DNA from 4 places in the Streptomyces hawaiiensis genome. Region 1 is predicted to be linked to each of the others. Evidence: riboswitches for the same ligand, from Rfam matches in the RefSeq annotation. Region 1 holds a riboswitch; each other region holds the start of a gene.
What was found. A riboswitch is a leader RNA that binds a small molecule or an ion and turns the genes downstream of it on or off. The one in region 1 is predicted to bind cobalamin.
Positions count from the first base shown of each region.

Region 2: it holds a riboswitch for cobalamin, as region 1 does, so the genes downstream of both, CEB94_RS32525 ((2Fe-2S) ferredoxin domain-containing protein) here and CEB94_RS12405 (SCO2321 family membrane protein) in region 1, are expected to answer to the same signal.
Region 3: it holds a riboswitch for cobalamin, as region 1 does, so the genes downstream of both, CEB94_RS27085 (ribonucleoside-diphosphate reductase subunit alpha) here and CEB94_RS12405 (SCO2321 family membrane protein) in region 1, are expected to answer to the same signal.
Region 4: it holds a riboswitch for cobalamin, as region 1 does, so the genes downstream of both, CEB94_RS36990 (energy-coupling factor ABC transporter permease) here and CEB94_RS12405 (SCO2321 family membrane protein) in region 1, are expected to answer to the same signal.

Region 1 is NZ_CP021978.1:2,683,637-2,687,685, reverse strand. Features, by position in the region: gene CEB94_RS12415 (energy-coupling factor transporter transmembrane component T) at 1-264, opposite strand, end outside; gene CEB94_RS12410 (SCO2322 family protein) at 257-895, opposite strand; gene CEB94_RS12405 (SCO2321 family membrane protein) at 892-2,097, opposite strand; cobalamin riboswitch at 2,171-2,348, opposite strand; gene CEB94_RS12400 (phosphotransferase) at 2,631-3,311, shown strand; gene CEB94_RS12395 (SAM-dependent methyltransferase) at 3,346-4,049, shown strand, end outside.
Region 2 is NZ_CP021978.1:7,086,627-7,090,675, forward strand. Features, by position in the region: gene CEB94_RS32515 (IucA/IucC family protein) at 1-352, opposite strand, end outside; gene CEB94_RS32520 (IucA/IucC family protein) at 454-1,992, shown strand; cobalamin riboswitch at 1,982-2,160, shown strand; gene CEB94_RS32525 ((2Fe-2S) ferredoxin domain-containing protein) at 2,207-2,578, shown strand; gene CEB94_RS32530 (universal stress protein) at 2,573-2,989, opposite strand; gene CEB94_RS32535 (APC family permease) at 2,992-4,049, opposite strand, start outside.
Region 3 is NZ_CP021978.1:5,834,432-5,838,480, forward strand. Features, by position in the region: gene CEB94_RS27085 (ribonucleoside-diphosphate reductase subunit alpha) at 1-1,997, opposite strand, end outside; cobalamin riboswitch at 2,122-2,261, opposite strand; gene mctP (monocarboxylate uptake permease MctP) at 2,386-4,014, opposite strand; gene CEB94_RS27095 (DUF3311 domain-containing protein) at 4,011-4,049, opposite strand, start outside.
Region 4 is NZ_CP021978.1:8,153,860-8,157,908, forward strand. Features, by position in the region: gene CEB94_RS36975 (energy-coupling factor ABC transporter ATP-binding protein) at 1-312, opposite strand, end outside; gene cbiQ (cobalt ECF transporter T component CbiQ) at 309-1,058, opposite strand; gene CEB94_RS36985 (energy-coupling factor ABC transporter substrate-binding protein) at 1,065-1,433, opposite strand; gene CEB94_RS36990 (energy-coupling factor ABC transporter permease) at 1,430-2,131, opposite strand; cobalamin riboswitch at 2,162-2,346, opposite strand; gene CEB94_RS36995 (serine/threonine-protein kinase) at 2,476-3,882, opposite strand.

The DNA.
Region 1 (4,049 bases):
GGGGATGGGGGAACCGAGGACCGTCGCGAAGAGCAGACGGACGAGGATCACGGCAAGGGCGAGTTTGACGAAGGCGCCGTAGGAGCGGGACCAGGGGGTGTCGGGGCGGCGGGCGGCCACGACGTAGGCGGAGACCGCGATGAGGAGGGCGAGGAGCAGGGGATTGGTGGTGCGGGTGGCCGCGGTGCCGAGGGACAGCGCCCAGAGCCACCAGGCGCCGGGGTGCAGTTGCGCCCGGTGCCGGCCCCGGGTGCCGCTACCCACGCCGTCGTACCTGCCAGACGGCCGCCCCGCCCAGGACCACCACCACGGCGACACCCGCCAGCAGGCCCAGGGACGGGCCGTCGTCCGAGGGGGTCTTCTTCTCCGCTGCCGGCTTCTGCTGCTGCGTCTCCTTCGGTGAGACCTGTTCGCCGCAGCCCTTCTCCGGGTAGCCCGAGATCGCGCACAGCAGGGCGTTGGTGTCGTAGCGCAGCGGCTTGGCCACCGCCGCCAGGGCCTCGGCCGTCGTCGCGTCGGGGGAGACCCGGGCGCAGGCCGTGCGGGCGGCGGGAGGGGTTTCGCCCTCGGGGCCGTCCGACGGTGTGCCGAAGTCGATGACCAGGGCCACTCGTTTCCTGCCGTCCTGCGCGGGCGTCTTCGCACAGATCGTCGCGAAGTCGGCCTCGCCGCGTGGCCGGGTCGCGTCCGCCGAGTCCTCGCTCACCGCGAAGCGGAAGCCCTGGACGTCGCCGTCCGAGGGGCGGGCCAGGGACGGGCCCTGGGTGGCGTAGACCCAGTGGCCGCCGTCGCGCTCCCAGAACGACCAGTACCGGTAACCGGCGGCCTGGGCCTGGCCCGCGCCCGCGCACAGCAGGAGCGAGGCCAGGAGGAGGAGAACGGCCCGGCGGATCACAGCTGCCGCTGCTTCTTGCGGCCGGTGAACAGGAACCCGATGCCGATTCCGGCGACGAGACAGACGCCGACGTACCACCAGACCCCGAAGAAGTCGCCGGAGTCCTCCTTCTCGTCCGAGGCCTTGGTCTTCTCGGCCGTCTGCGGGGCCGGGCCCGTCGCGTTGAGCTGCTTGACGAGGTCCGCGCCGCCGAAGTCGCGCGGGTTCGTGCCCGTCGCGTGGGCGGCGAAGATCAGCTGGGCGTAGGCGGCCGGACCGCTCTGCGCGGCCCAGGACGCGGAGTTCTTCTCCAGCCACCGCACGGACTTCTCCGCCTGCGCGGTGTCCCCCCGCGCGGCGAGCGCGACGACCGCGTCGGCGGTGTTGCCGAAGTCGGGCTGCGGCTCGGCACCGGCCAGGGCGGACATGAGGTGGTGGTCGTCCTCGGCGAGGGCTGAGGTGAGGTAGCTCGCGCCGTTCGCCGCCGCCTGCTGTGGCGTTGCGGCCTTCGCGCAGGCCGCGTCGGACTTCTCGCCGGGCTTGACGACCATGCCCTTGCCCAGCGCGCCGAGCACACCGGCCGCCGTGGCGTCCGCGTTGGCGGCGAGGTCGCCCTTCTTGTCCGGCTGGAACGCGAAGGCGCCGTCGCCGTCCCCGTCGCAGGGCAGGGCGAGCTTCAGCAGCGCGTCGTAGGGCGACTTGCCGTCCTTGTCGACCCCGTCCGGCTTCTCGCCCGCGGCGGCGAGCGCGCCGACGACGATCGACGTCGAGTTGGTGTCGCTGGCCCCGCCGGGCGAGTAGCCCCAGCCGCCGTCCTTGTTCTGTACGGACTTCAGCCAGTCGACGGCCTTGCCGGTGGTGTCGTCGTGCCCGCCGAGCGCGGTGAGGGCCTGCACGGCGGCGGACGTGGCGTTGGTGTCCAGCATCGTCTTGGCGTCGCACGCGGCGGCGGGGTCGGGGCGGTAGGAGGCGAAGCCGCCGTCCGGGCACTGCTGGCGCACCAGCCACCGCACGGACTTCGCCGCCGGCTTCACACCCACCGTGTCCTGCGCGAGCAGCGCGAGCGACTGGCGCCAGACGCCGTCGAACTTGGGGTCCGTGTCGCCGTACAGGGCGGAGGGGAACGCCTGGGAGGGCGACGGGGACGGGTCGGCGGCGGCCGGGGTGGCGGCGCCGATCACGGCGACGGCGGCAAGGACCGCGGCGCTGCGGCGGACGTTCATGATCGGCGGGTGCCTCTCCCTGTGGGGGAGCCGGGCAGCACGGGCACCCCCGGGCGGCTCGGCTCCGTATACCTCGACGGTGCCGTGCACGGCGGGCTGCCGGGCACGTGAGCCGGTCACGAAACCGTACGAAGCGATCCGGCTCACCGCCGCGGCGGGCGGTTCACGGTTGCGGGTCAGCGCCGGAATTGCACCGGCTTCCCCCCGTACGGTGTGATGACGACCCGCTTACTGTACCTGGGCGCGGAAAACCGGCCGAGGGGCCGGGTTGGGTGGGGTGGCTTCGCTTCGTGTGGGTGGAGGTGCCGGGGTGGCTTCGCTTCTGTCGGCCTGGGCGGCGGGGTGGCTTCGCTTCATGTCGGCCTGAGTGGCGGGCGGCGGGGTGGCTTCGCTTCATGTCGGCCGGTGCCGGGCGGCGGGGCGGCTTCGGTTCGAGCCGGCGCGGCCAGGTGGGCAGGGGCCTCGCTCCGTGTCTGGCGGCAGGGGCTTCGTCTCGTCGGCTGGGCGCCGGGGCCGCGGGGTAGCTTCGCCCCATGCCGACCACACCACCACCGGGAAAGCTGCTCGGCTCCGGGCGACGGGCCGATGTGTATGTGATCGACGAGGCGTGGGTGCTGCGCCGGGAGCGCGGCGGCGGGGGTGACGCTGCGGCCGAGGGGGCGGTGATGGCACATGTGCGTGCCCACGGCTATCCGGCGCCCCGGGTCCGCCCGACCGGTTCGCGCACCGACCTGGTGATGGAGCGGCTCTCCGGCCCGACCATGCTCCAGGCCTGCCTGGCGGGCAGCTTGGACGTGGCGGAGGCGGGCTCAATCCTCGCCCGGCTGCTGCGCGACCTCCACGCCGTCCCCGCCCTGCGCTCCACCGACCCCTCCGTCCGCATCCTCCACCTGGACCTGCACCCGGAGAACGTGATCCTCACCCCCGGCGGCCCCCGTGTCATCGACTGGTCCGACGCGGTGGAGGGCGACCCGGGCCTGGACTGGGCGGCGACCGCGGTGATCCTCGCGCAGGCCGCTGTCGCCGGCGACAGCCTCTCCGCGCCTGCCGGCGCCATGCTGACCGCCCTCCTGGCCGGTCCGTCCCCTCTCACGCGCCCGGCCCTGGCCGAGGCCCTGCGCCGCCGGGGCGCCAGTCCGACGATGAGCCAGGTGGAGGTCGAACTCCTGGGCCGCGCAGAGGAGTTGATCCTCTCCAGGGCGTGGAGCGGCTAACGTGGGGCCCCCGACCACACACGCAGGAGCGTCCATGACCGACCAGGTGGAGAACCCCGAGCAGGAGCCGTTCCCCAAGATCGACACCTCGGTGCCGCACTCGGCCCGGATCTGGAACTACTGGCTGGGCGGGAAGGACAACTACGAAGTCGACCGGGTGGCCGGTGACGCGTTCCGCGAGGTCTTCCCCGGCATCGAGACCGGCGCCCGCGCCGCCCGCTACTTCCTCGCCCGTGCCGTGCGCCACCTGGCCGCCGAAGAGGGCATCCGCCAGTTCCTGGACATCGGCACCGGCCTGCCCAACGTGGACAACACCCACCAGATCGCCCAGCGGGTGGCCCCGGAGAGCCGGATCGTCTACGTCGACAACGACCCGCTGGTGCTGGCCCACGCCCGCGCGCTGCTCACCAGCACGACGGAAGGCGTCACCAACTACGTCGACGCCGACCTGCGCGAGCCCGGCGCGATCGTCCGGGAAGCCGGGAAGACCCTCGACTTCGACCGGCCCGTCGCCCTCATGCTGATGGGCATCCTGGGCCACATCGAGGACCACGACGAGGCCCGCTCGATCGTGCGGCAGCTGGTGGACGCCCTGCCTCCCGGCAGCTACCTCGTGCAGTACGACTCCACCGACACCAGCGAGGAGTACGTCAGGGCCATCGAGCAGTACAACGACGGTGGTTCGATCCCGTACATCCTGCGCAGCCCCGAGCAGATCGCGCGCTACTTCGACGGTCT
Region 2 (4,049 bases), 4.4 Mb from region 1:
CGGAGGCGAAGGAAGCGGAGTGCGCTACCGCGAGGTCCGTCATCAGCCGCGCCGGATCCGCGTACGCCGCCTCGCCGAGCCGCACGACGGTGACGTACGCGCCGGTCGCGTACGGATCCGGCCGGGGGCCGTGCAGGCGGCGGCCGTCGGACAGGGACAGCGTCAATCCGTCCCGGCCCCGCTCCCGGCGGGTGACCCAGGGCAGCGGATCATGGGCCAGACCACGCCACAGCCGGGACAGCACGGCCGCCCGGGCGCCGGGCAGTTCGGCCTCGTACCGCGCCAGAAGGCCGGGCCGTACGACGGACAGCTCGTCGGCGACCTCGGTCTCGGCGGAGGGGGGACGGTGCACGGGCGGGCTCCTCGGGTACGAATAGGGGCGTCACAGCGGAATGGCGACGACCGACATACTGATCATCTCCGCCCGGAACGCTGGAAGGACCGTAGGGACGAGTGGAACGCGTGGACCTCATGCCCCCGCCCGCCGACGACGACTCGGCCCACGGTGACGACACGGCCACCGGCCTCGCCGACGCGTACGCCGCCGTGCCCCTGCTGAACTGCCTGCTGCGAGAAGTGGCCCGGCCGGTCCGCCAGGAGGGCGGACACCGGATCTACCGTCTGCCCGGCGGCAACCGGCTGCTGCGGGTGCGCGGAACGCGCCGGCCCGCCGGACCGGAGGTCGAGGTCGACGGCGCCTGGCACCGCGTCGGTCACACCGAGCTGGTCAAGCTCGTCGCCGAGGAACTGCGCCGCCACACCGGGCTGTCCAACCACGAACTGCCCACCGAGATGCTCGACAGCCGGGACGCCGTGGCCGCCCTGCTCGCCGCCCGCGCCCGGGCCACCCCACCCGAGGACCTCTACCTGCGCTCCGAGCAGTCTCTCCTCACCGGCCACACCCACCACCCGGCCCCCAAGGCGCGCGGGGGCGGCCCCGCCGCCGGCTGGCTGCCGTACGCACCCGAGGCGTACGCCCGTTTCCCGATGGCCCTGCTCGGGCTGCGCGAGGACACCGTCGTCGAGGAGGGCGACACCCGCGCCCTCGACGCCCTCGGCACGGCCCCGCCCGGCTACCGCCTGCTCCCCGCCCACCCCTGGCAGCTGGACCTGGCCGCCCCGGAGCTCGCCGCCGCCTTCGCCGACGGCAGGCTGGTCCGGCTCGGCGCGACCGCCTTCGACACCTGGCCCACGGCCGCGATCCGCACGCTCTACACACCCGAGCACGACCTCTTCCTGAAGTTCAGCCTGGACGTGCGCATCACCAACGACATCCGCCGGCTGTGGCGCCACGACCTGCTCGCCCTGCCCCGGACCGACGCGGCCGTCCGCTCCGCATTCGAGACGTTCGACGGGCCCCCGGCGTGGCTGGCCGACCGCGGGTACCGCACCGCCGACTTCGCCTTCGAGGCCCTCGCCGTCCTCGTCCGCGACGGCTTCGGCGACCGCCTCCTGCCCGGCGCGACCCCGCTGCTCGCCGCCGGGCTCGTCGAGGGCTTCGACGGCCATCCGCTCGACCGCGCCGTCGACCCGGGGGCCTGGTGGGCGGCGTACCTGGCCCGGGTCGTGCCCCCGGTGCTGGCGGCGTTCGCCGAACACGGCGTCGTCATCGAGGCTCACCTGCAGAACACCCTGGTCGCCGTGGACGCCGACGGCCTGCCGGTGCAGGCCCTGTACCGGGACGCCGAGGGCGTGAAGCTGCTGCCGGAGGTGACGCGGCGGGCCGGCTGGGAGCGGCTCGTGTACTGCCTGGTCGTCAATCACCTCATGGAGATCGCCGGCGCCCTCACCGAACGGCACCCCGGGTTCGACCCCTGGCCCGCCGCCCGCCGCGAACTCGCCCGCCACGACCTGCCGGAGATCCCCGCCCTGCTCGCCTCACCCACACTGCCGGCCAAGACGAACCTGCTGCTGCGCTGGACGGGCGCGGACGGCGCCGCCGCCCACTACCTGCCGCTGCCCAACCCGCTCAGGGCCGGCCGCATGGAATGATGGCCGGCGAACAAGGCGACGGCGGAACGAGGAAGCCGGTGTGAATCCGGCGCGGTCCCGCCACTGTGATCGGCGAGCCGGTCCCGACAGGCCACTGCCCGCGCACGGGTGGGAAGGCCGGGAGCGGCATCGACCCGAGAGCCAGGAGACTCACGCGGTCGCCTCCTCGACGGACCACCGGGGCGGATCTCCCCGGAGAGAGGGAAGGTGCGGCATGTCCGCAACGCCGGCCGGAGGGCTTCCGTGCCGCATCGTCGTCTGCCGGGACTGCTGCTGCGGCAGCCCCAAGGTGACCGGCGTCGATCACGCCGCCCAGACCCAGCGTCTGCGCACGGCGGCACCGGTACGGGTCTCCGACTGCCTCGACGTCTGCGACCAGGCCAACGTCATCGTCGTCCAGCCGTCAGCGGAGGGCCGGGGCGCCGGAGGCCGGCCGGTGTGGCTCGGACTGGTCAACGACCCGGCCGCCACCGAGGACGTCGTCTCCTGGGTGCGGGAGGGCGGTCCCGGCATCGCCCCCCTGCCCGACATCCTCGGCCTGTACGTCTTCACACCGCTCGCGCGACGCCGCGCCGACGGCTCATGACGCGGCCGGCACGCACAGCACGGGCACGGTCGACAGATGCAGCAGCTTGTGCGGTGTCGAGCCCAGCAGTGCGCCCCGCACCGGGCTCTCGCCCCATGTGCCCACCACGATGACCCTGGCCTCGTGGCGGGCCGCGGCGTCGATCAGCGCCTGCGCGGGCCGCTCGTCGACGAGTTCCACCGACGTCCGCACACCGGCCTCGTCGGCCACCCGCAGCGCGTGACCGAGCGCGGTGTTGCCGGCCTCGCGGACGGCCTCGTGATGAGCGCCGTACTCCTCGCCCGTGACGCCGGGCGCGGCGACGCCGTAGACGATCACCAGGGGTTCGTCGTACGCGGTCGCCACCTCGATGGCGACGCGCAGTGCGCTCAGGGCGCCCGGGGACTCGTCGTAGCCGAGGACCACCGACATCTTCAGGACTCCTTGCCGTCGACGAGGTCCGGGTCGACCACGCTCGGGTGTTCCGACCAGAAGGCGGGCGCCATCAGCCGCCACACGACCATGAGGACGACGCCCGCGACGATGATCCCGATCCCGATGACGAGCGGCGGGCCGAGGCCGAACCACGAGACACCGCTGTAGGAGTTGTCGGGGTCGGACATGTCCGCCACGGATTCCACCAGCAACCACGCCAGCAGCCCCGCACCGATCAGCGGGCCGAGGCCGATCAGGAAGAAGTTGCGGACGCTGCGGGTCAGCTGGCGGCGGTAGTAGACCGCGCAGGCCAGGCCCGTGAGCGCGTAGTAGAAGGCGATCAGCAGGGACAGGGCGGTGAGGGAGTCGAAGAGGGCGTTCTCACTGACGTGGTAGAGGACGAGGTACCAGGCGATGGCGATGCCGGCGACCCACCAGGTGCTCACGTCGGGGGTGCGGAACCGCGGGTGGATGCGGCCGAAGTGCGCGGGCAGCGCGTGCCGGCGTGCCATGGACAGGCCCGTGCGCGACGCCGGGATGATCGTCGTCTGCGTGGAGGCGAGCGCGGACGTCGAGACCGCCAGCAGCACGACCCAGTCCCAGCCGCCCATGGCCTCCTCGGCGAGCAGGGCGAAGATGAACTCCTCCTCCGCCGCGTTCTCGGCGAGGTAGTCCGTTCCGGCGTAGCCCACGACCGCGAAGGCGACCGCGAGGTAGGTCACCAGCAGCAGCACCGTCGACCAGACGGCCGCCTTGCCGGGGGCGGTGGCCGAGTCCTCGACCTCCTCGGTGAGGTTGACCGCCGACTCCCACCCCCAGTAGATGAACACACCCAGCAGCAGCGACGCGGTCAGTGACGCTCCGCCGGCCCCGAACGGCTCGAGCCAGCCGAACTTCGGATCGATGGCGTCGAGGGTGCCGGTGTCGGCGTAGACGCGGTAGAGCGCCACCACGGCGAAGGCGAGCAGGCAGATGACCTGCGCCAGGATGAGGACGTTCTGCACCTTGGCCGACAGCTCGGTGCCGATCACGCAGACGGCCGTCATCACCAGGATGA
Region 3 (4,049 bases), 3.2 Mb from region 1:
GCCTCGCGCAGGGCCTCCCGGCTGCGCGCGTCCCACACGCCGAGCCGCTTCAGCTCGTCCACCAGGTAGGAGTTGACCTGGAGGAACTCGCCGGACAGCGTCTCGCGCTTGAACAGGTTGGACACCTGCGGCTCGATGCACTCGTAGACGCCCGCGATGGAGGCGATCGTCGCCGTGGGGGCGATGGCGAGGAGCAGGGAGTTGCGCAGGCCGGTCGTGGCGACGCGCTCGCGCAGGGCGGTCCAGCGCTCCGGCCAGCTCAGGCGAACGGCCGGGAAATGATCGGGGTGCAGCATGCCCCGGGCCGTACGGGTCTTCTCCCAGGCCGGCAGCGGGCCGTTGCGCTCGGCCAGGCCGGCGGAGGCCTCGTACGCGGCGAGCATGACGCGCTCGGCGATGCGGGTGGAGAGCGCCCTGGCCTCGGGTGAGTCGAAGGGCAGGCGCAGCTTGAAGAAGACGTCCTGCAGACCCATGACGCCGAGACCGACCGGGCGCCAGCGGGCGTTGGAGCGGCCCGCCTGCTCGGTCGGGTAGAAGTTGATGTCCACGACGCGGTCGAGGAACGTCACGGCCGTGCGGACGGTCTCGTCCAGCCGCTCCCAGTCGATGTCACCCTGGTGCACGAACGCCCCCAGGTTGACCGACCCCAGGTTGCAGACCGCCGTCTCCCCGTCGCTGGTGACCTCCAGGATCTCCGTGCAGAGATTGGACGAGTGGACGACGTGGCCCGGCTCGGCCGTCTGGTTGGCGGTGCGGTTGGCGGCGTCCTTGAAGGTCATCCAGCCGTTGCCGGTCTGCGCGAGGGTGCGCATCATGCGGCCGTACAGCTCACGGGCGGACAGGGTCTTCCGCGCGAGGCCCTTCGCCTCGGCCGCCCGGTACGCGGCGTCGAACTCCTCGCCCCACAGGTCGACCAGCTCCGGCACGTCCGAGGGGGAGAACAGCGACCAGTGCGCGTCGGCGTTCACGCGCCGCATGAACTCGTCCGGCACCCAGTGCGCGAGGTTCAGGTTGTGCGTGCGGCGGGCGTCCTCACCGGTGTTGTCGCGCAGCTCCAGGAACTCCTCGAGGTCGGAGTGCCAGGTCTCCAGGTAGACCGCGGCCGCGCCCTTGCGGCGGCCGCCCTGGTTCACCGCGGCGACCGAGGCGTCGAGGGTCTTCAGGAACGGCACGATGCCGTTGGAGTGCCCGTTGGTGCCGCGGATCAGTGAACCGCGGGCGCGGATGCGGGAGTACGCGATCCCGATGCCGCCGGCGTGCTTCGACAGCCGGGCCACCTGGTGGTAGCGGTCGTAGATGGAGTCCAGCTCGTCCTTGGGGGAGTCGAGGAGGTAGCAGGACGACATCTGCGGGTGCCGCGTGCCCGAGTTGAAGAGGGTGGGGGAGGAGGGGAGGTAGTCGAGGCGGCTCATGAGGCCGTAGAGAGCCGCGACTTCGTCCAGCGCGCGCGTGGTGTCGTCCTCGGCGAGGCCGCTCGCCACCCGCAGCAGGAAGTGCTGGGGCGTCTCGACGACCTTGCGGGTGTGGGGGTGGCGCAGCAGGTAGCGGCTGTGCAGCGTGCGCAGGCCGAAGTAGCCGAAGCGGTCGTCGGCGCCGGTGTCGATCAGGGCGTCGAGCCGGGCCGCGTGCAGCCGGACGAACTCGGCGGTGCGGTCGGCGATGAGGCCCTCGCGGTGGCCGGCCGCGACGGACTCGGTGAAGGACGTGACACCCTGTGAGGCGGCCTCCTCGCGGATGCCGACGGTCAGCAGCCGCGCGGCCAGCCGGGAGTAGGCGGGGTCCTCGGAGATCAGACCGGCCGCGGCCTCCGTCGCCAGATCACGCAACTCCGCCTCGTCGGCTCGCGAGGACCTGCCGCGCAGGGCGGCGGCGGCGACCCGGCCGGGGTCGGCGTCGGGGAGGTCGGCGGTCAGCTCGGTCAGGGTCCGCAGCAGCGCGGTACCGGGAGCGTCGGGCTCTTCGGTGGCTGAGACCGGTTCGGCTGGCGCGATGGTCACGTGGGGCTCTCCCTCGCTCGGCACGGGGGCCTCGTCGAGGGCAGGGGGCAGCACGCGAGCGCACGCGGCGTCGCGTCCACCGGCCCATTCCACGAGGCCCGGACGTCAGGGCACACCGGCCGGGTGGCCGGGTGCGCTGTCGGCAGGTCCTCGGACTGACTCCTGTGCATGGCGGTTCGGGGAACAGACATGCGCAAGCACACCGTTGCGGGACAGTTCCGGATTCACACCGGATTCCCCTGCGGCGACAGCGAGCATGAGCATACATCTTGTGCCAGGTTCGGAAGGCACCCCCAGATGTTGTGTCGGAAACGGCGGCGGGCCGCCGTGATACGTGATCACGACGGCCCGCTGCGGGTGGTGTGTGCCGGGCTCCGCGCCCCTGAAGTCAGTGCGCCGAACCGGCGGTGGCAGGCGGGAGTTCCACCTGGACCCCCGGGTCGCCCGCGTCGGCCGTGTAGTCCTCCGGCTTGGTCTCGTCGATGCCGTCGGGGGCCTTCAGGGCCCTCAGGACGAAGGTCAGGACCACCGTCACCACCACGTTCAGGACGAACGCCGTGAGGCCGATGTAGCCGATCTCGCCGATGCCCGGGATCTCCTTCGAGGAGCCGCCGAAATGCTTCTGCGTGGGCGAGGCGACGCCGTACGCGGCGGCCGTGCCGTAGACCATGCCGACCGCCCAGCCCGCGAGCAGGGCCCAGCGGTGGAACCAGCGGGTGAACAGGCCGCCGACCAGGGCCGGGAAGGTCTGCAGGATCCAGATGCCGCCCAGCAGCTGGAAGTTGATGGCGACCGTCTTGTCCATGGTGAGGACGAAGGCCAGGGCGCCGACCTTCACCAGCAGGGAGACCAGCTTGGAGACCTTGGTCTCCTGCGCCGGTGTGGCGTCCGGCTTGATGAAGTCCTTGTAGATGTTGCGGGTGAAGAGGTTCGCGGCCGCGATGGACATGATGGCCGCCGGCACCAGCGCGCCGATGCCGATCGCCGCGAACGCCACGCCCGCGAACCAGTCCGGGAACATCGTCTCGAACAGCTGCGGAATCGCCAGCTGCCCGTTCTGCACCTTGATCCCGGCCGCGATCGCCATGAACCCGAGCAGCGCCAGCAGACCCAGCATCAGCGAGTACAGCGGCAGGATCGTGGTGTTGCGGCGGATCACCTCACGGCTCTTCGAGGACAGCGTCGCCGTGATCGAGTGCGGGTACATGAAGAGGGCCAGGGCGGAGCCCAACGCCAGCGTGGCGTACGTCCACTGCCCCGCCTCGGCCGGTACCAGCGCACCGCGCGGCGCACCCGTCGCCGGGTTGGTCTGGCCGTACGCCTCGCTCGCCTTGGCGAAGATGTCGTCGAAGCCGCCCAGCTTGATCGGGATGTAGATGATCGCCACCGCGATGACGATGTAGATCAGCGTGTCCTTCACGAACGCGATGAGCGCGGGGGCCCGCAGACCCGACGAGTACGTGTAAGCCGCCAGCACGCCGAACGCGATCAGCAGCGGCAGGTCCTTGATGAACCAGTTGGTGTCCTCGCCGCCGCCGACGCCCATCACGTCCAGCACGGCCTGGATGCCGACCAGCTGGAGCGCGATGTACGGCATCGTCGCCAGGATGCCGGTCACGGCCACCGCCAGCGACAGGCCCTTCGAGCCGAAGCGGCCGCGCACGAAGTCGGACGTCGTGACGTACCCGTGCTTGTGGGAGACCGACCACAGGCGGGGGAGGAAGGTGAAGATCAGCGGGTACACCAGGATCGTGTACGGCACCGCGAAGAAGCCGGCCGCGCCCGCCGCGTAGATCGCCGCCGGCACGGCCACGAAGGTGTACGCGGTGTACAGGTCGCCGCCGAGCAGGAACCAGGTGACCCAGGTGCCGAACGAGCGCCCGCCCAGGCCCCATTCGTCCAGGCTCTGCTCGTTGTCGGCCTTGCGCCAGCGCGCGGCCAGGAAGCCCATGACCGTCACGGCCAGGAAGAAGAAGATGAAGACGCCCAGTGCGACGCCGTTCACGCCGTCCTTCACTGCGACGCACCGCCCTTCGCGGCCGAGCGGGCGCG
Region 4 (4,049 bases), 5.5 Mb from region 1:
GTCCTGCTCCACGGACGCCGCGAACAACTGGTCGTCCGGGTCCTGCACCACCAGCTGCACGGTCGTCCGCAGCCGGGTCAGCCCCTTGCGGTCGTACGACACCGGCTGCCCCTCGACCGTCAGCCGCCCCTCGTGCGGCCGCAGTCCGCCGGAGAGCAGCCGCATCAGCGTGGTCTTTCCGCTGCCGTTGCGGCCGAGCAGCGCCAGTGCGCGCCCCTCGCGGATCTCGAAGTCGAGCCCGCTGAGCACGGTGGGGCCGTCCTCGTAGGCGAAGGACGCGCCCCGCAGGGCGACGAGGGCGGGCTCGCTCATGTCAGCGGCCTTTCCAGGACGAAGGTGAGGGCGGCCAGTGCCGCGAGCAGCGCGCAACTGGCAGCCGTGAAGCGGACGGAGACCCGGGCCTCGGGCACCAGGACCCGCAGCGTGCCGTCGTAGCCGCGCCCGGCGAGTCCGGCCTGGAGGCGGGTGGCCCGGTCGAAGGCCCGGACGAACGCGGTGGCGCCGAGCCCGGCCAGGGAACGCCACTCCGCGGCCCGGCTGGTGTGACCGAGCCGGGCCGCCTGGGCCTCCCGGATGCGGCGCACGGAGTCCAGCAGCAGGAAGCTCATCCGGTACGTCACCAGCGCGACATCGACGACCGGAGCGGGGATCCCGACCCGCACCAGACGGGGCAGCAGGTCGGACATCGGTGTGGTGAAGGCGAACAGCAGCACGCCCAGGGAAGCCGCCGAGGTGCGCAGCAGCAACTCCCCGGCCCGGACCGGCCCATCACCCGCGAGGGAGACGAAACCCCCCGGTCCGCCCACCTGGACGAGCAGCGTGACCGCGCCGGTCACACAGAAGCCCAGCGGCACCCGGTAGGCCCGCCACAGCCGCCGCCCGGGCACACCGGCCGGCCCCAGCAGCACCAGCAGCGCCGTCAGGAGCACCAGGGCGGCCCCCGGCCAGGGCGGCAGGGAGATCGCGAGCACGGTGAGGCCGAGCCCGAGCACGGCCTTGTCCACGGGATGGCGGCGGCGCCAGCGACTGCTGTGCGCCGCCGCGTCGATCGGCAGCACCCGGGCTCAGTCCTGCTCCGCGGTGGACTTCCCGGCGGCACCGGCGAGCGCGCTGCCGGCCTGCCGCTCCAGCGCCCGCTGCTCGCCCTGCCGCCGCCCCCGGCGCAGACCGAAGTAGTAGGCCAGGACTCCGGCGCCGAGGGCCGCTTGGAGGGCGAACAGCGCCGACTCGATCTCACCGGACGGCGGCTCGTACAGCGGCGAGAACCACGGCTCGTAGTCCGGCTTCAGCTCGGTGATCGCCGTCTCGGCCTCGGCGTCGGCGCCCGTGAACGGCTCCTTCTTGTGGTCGCCGAGGCCGAGCGCCAGGGGCAGCACGGCGAGCGCGGCCACGGCCAGCAGCAGCACCAGGTTGATCTTCGTGTTCCTGTTCATCGGGCCACCGTCTCGGTCTCGGTCCGTGCCCGCTTCCTGGCGAGGAGCACGCCCAGCCGGGTCAGTTCGCCCTTGCTGGACTGCACCAGCAGCCGCATCACGAGCACGGTCAGCAGGCCCTCGCTCACCGCGAGCGGAATCTGGGTGACGGCGAAGATGGACCCGAACTTGCCGAGCGCGCCCAGGAATCCGCTGCCCGGGTCGGGGAACGCGAGCGCCAGCTGCACGCTGGTGACGCAGTAGGTGGACAGGTCGGCGACGAACGCGCCGCAGAACACGGCCACCATCAGCGGCGCACCGGAGCGCCGCAGCAGTGCGTAGACGGCGTACCCGGCCCAGGGACCGACGATCGCCATCGAGAAGACGTTGGCGCCGAGCGTGGTCAGGCCGCCGTGCGCGAGCAACAGCGCCTGGAAGAGCAGGGTGATCGTGCCCAGCACCGCCATGATGGGCGGCCGGAACAGGATGGCTCCCAGGCCCGTGCCGGTGGGGTGCGAGCAACTGCCGGTGACAGACGGCAGTTTCAGGGCGGACAGGACGAAGGTGAAGGCGCCGGACGCACCGAGGAGCAGCGTGCTCTCGGGGTGCTCGCGCACTTCACGGGTGAGCGACCGGACCCCGTGGACGACGAACGGCGCCGACGCGACGCCCCAGGCGACCGCGTGCGCCGGAGGAAGGAAACCCTCGGCTATGTGCATGGCTCAGCAGACCCTCTCCAGCACCTCGTGGATGGTTGACGCGCCTTGGCCGGTCTCCTGGCTGACGGGTACCACCGCCCGGACTCCGCCTTCCCGGGTCACAAGGACCCAGTGGCCGCCCGCGAGGGCTGGAGCCGGACTTCCCGATTCACAGTGGCGAGGGCCGCACCGGCATCACACCGGATTTCCCGTTCACCAAGGCCTGGTGACAATAAGGCCGGGGTAAGGGCGGTGACAAGCCACCCAAGGGGCGCGCGAGGGGGCGCCCGCTCGCACACCGGCGCATCCCCCCACTGATCCACACGCTGCGGGCAGGGCCCCGCCGCGCGGCTTCGGAGCCCGCGTCAGTCGTCGCCTCCGTCGTCTCCACCGTCGTCGCTCTCCTGGTCTTCCCCGGCCTGGCGCGGCTTCTCCGGCTTCGGCTGCCGCGGCCCGCCGTTGCCCGCCTCCTCCGTCGGAGTCACGGCGCCGGGCGCCGGCGCGGGAGGGGTCGGGGAAGCGGCCGGCGCGGACGGAGTGACATCGGCCACGGTGCCGGTCGTCGGCGTCCCGGCTGCCCCCGGCCCGGTCGCCGGGCCGGTCGCCGGGCCGGCCGCCGGGGCGGCTTCCGGATCGGAGGAGACAGACGAGGCGGAGTCGCCCGACGGGGTGGCGGCGGGGCTGCTCGCAGTCGGGGACGCGTCGGGTTCGGTGCCCTCCGCGGTCGTGTCGGGCGAGAACCAGCGCATGCCGATGAGCATCGCGGCGAGGAAGAGCGCCGCGGCGGCGGCCGTCGCGGCCAGTCTCGTCCGGTTGCCGAGGCCGCCGCGCCCGCGGGGGCGACCCGAACGCCCCGCCTGGGCGGCCCGGGCGGCGGTGCGGTGCCCCGTGGTCGCTGGCAGCGCGTACGTGGTCGGGTGACTGGTCTCGGCGGACGCGCTCGGACCGGGCGCGGCGTGCGCCGCCGCGGACGCGGTCGTCGGCCGCAGCGGCGGTGAGGCCTCCGGCAGCGGCTCGGGCAGGCCCCGCCAGGCGCCCCCGGCGAACCACTCGGCGGCCTGCTGGGCGGTGGGCCGGTCCTCGGGCTGCTTGGCGAGCAGACCGAGGAGGTAGTTCTCGAACGCCGGCGGGAGTCCGGTGACACCGAGCTCGCGGGGCGGCACGGGGGTCGAGTCGAGATGCTGGTGGAGGAGGGCGACGGCGGTGTCGGCCTGGAACGGCGGGCGGCCGCTGAGGAGCTGGTAGAGCACGCAGCCCAGGGAGTACATGTCGGAGGCGGGCCCCGCCTGCCGGCCAAGGGCCCGCTCGGGCGCGAGGTAGAGGCCGGTGCCCACGATCTGGCCGGTGGCGGTGAGCGCGGCGCCGGGGTCGTCGAGGAACCGCGCGATACCGAAGTCGCCGATCTTCAGCGTGCCGTGGGCGTCCAGCAGCAGGTTGGCGGGTTTGACGTCCCGGTGCACGATGCCCTGCGCGTGCGCGGCGGCCAGCCCCGCAGCGGCCTGCGCGGCCAGACGGGCCACGTGCTCGGCGGGCAGCGCGCCGGAGCCGTTCAGCACCCCGGCGAGAGAGTCGCCCTCGACCAGCTCCATCACCAGATACAGCCGGTTGTCGTACTCGCCGAAGTCCAGGACACCGACCACGTTGGGGTGGTTGAGACGCCCTGCGGTCTGCGCCTCCAGACGGAACCGGGAGGCCGCCGTGGCATCGGTGTCCTGGGGAGCAGCAGCTTGAGGGCCACCGCTCTGGCGAGCGTCTCGTCGTACGCACGCCAGACCTCTCCCATTCCACCGCGCCCGATCTCAACATCCAGCCGGTAGCGGCCCGCTAGCAGCACTCGTCCTCGTCTCCTGCGTGGGAAGGTCGTCGCCGCAGGCCGAACTCCCCGCTTCTGCACGGGGATTGGTGGGGGGTGCCGCAGCCGACCCAGGATACTGGCGCG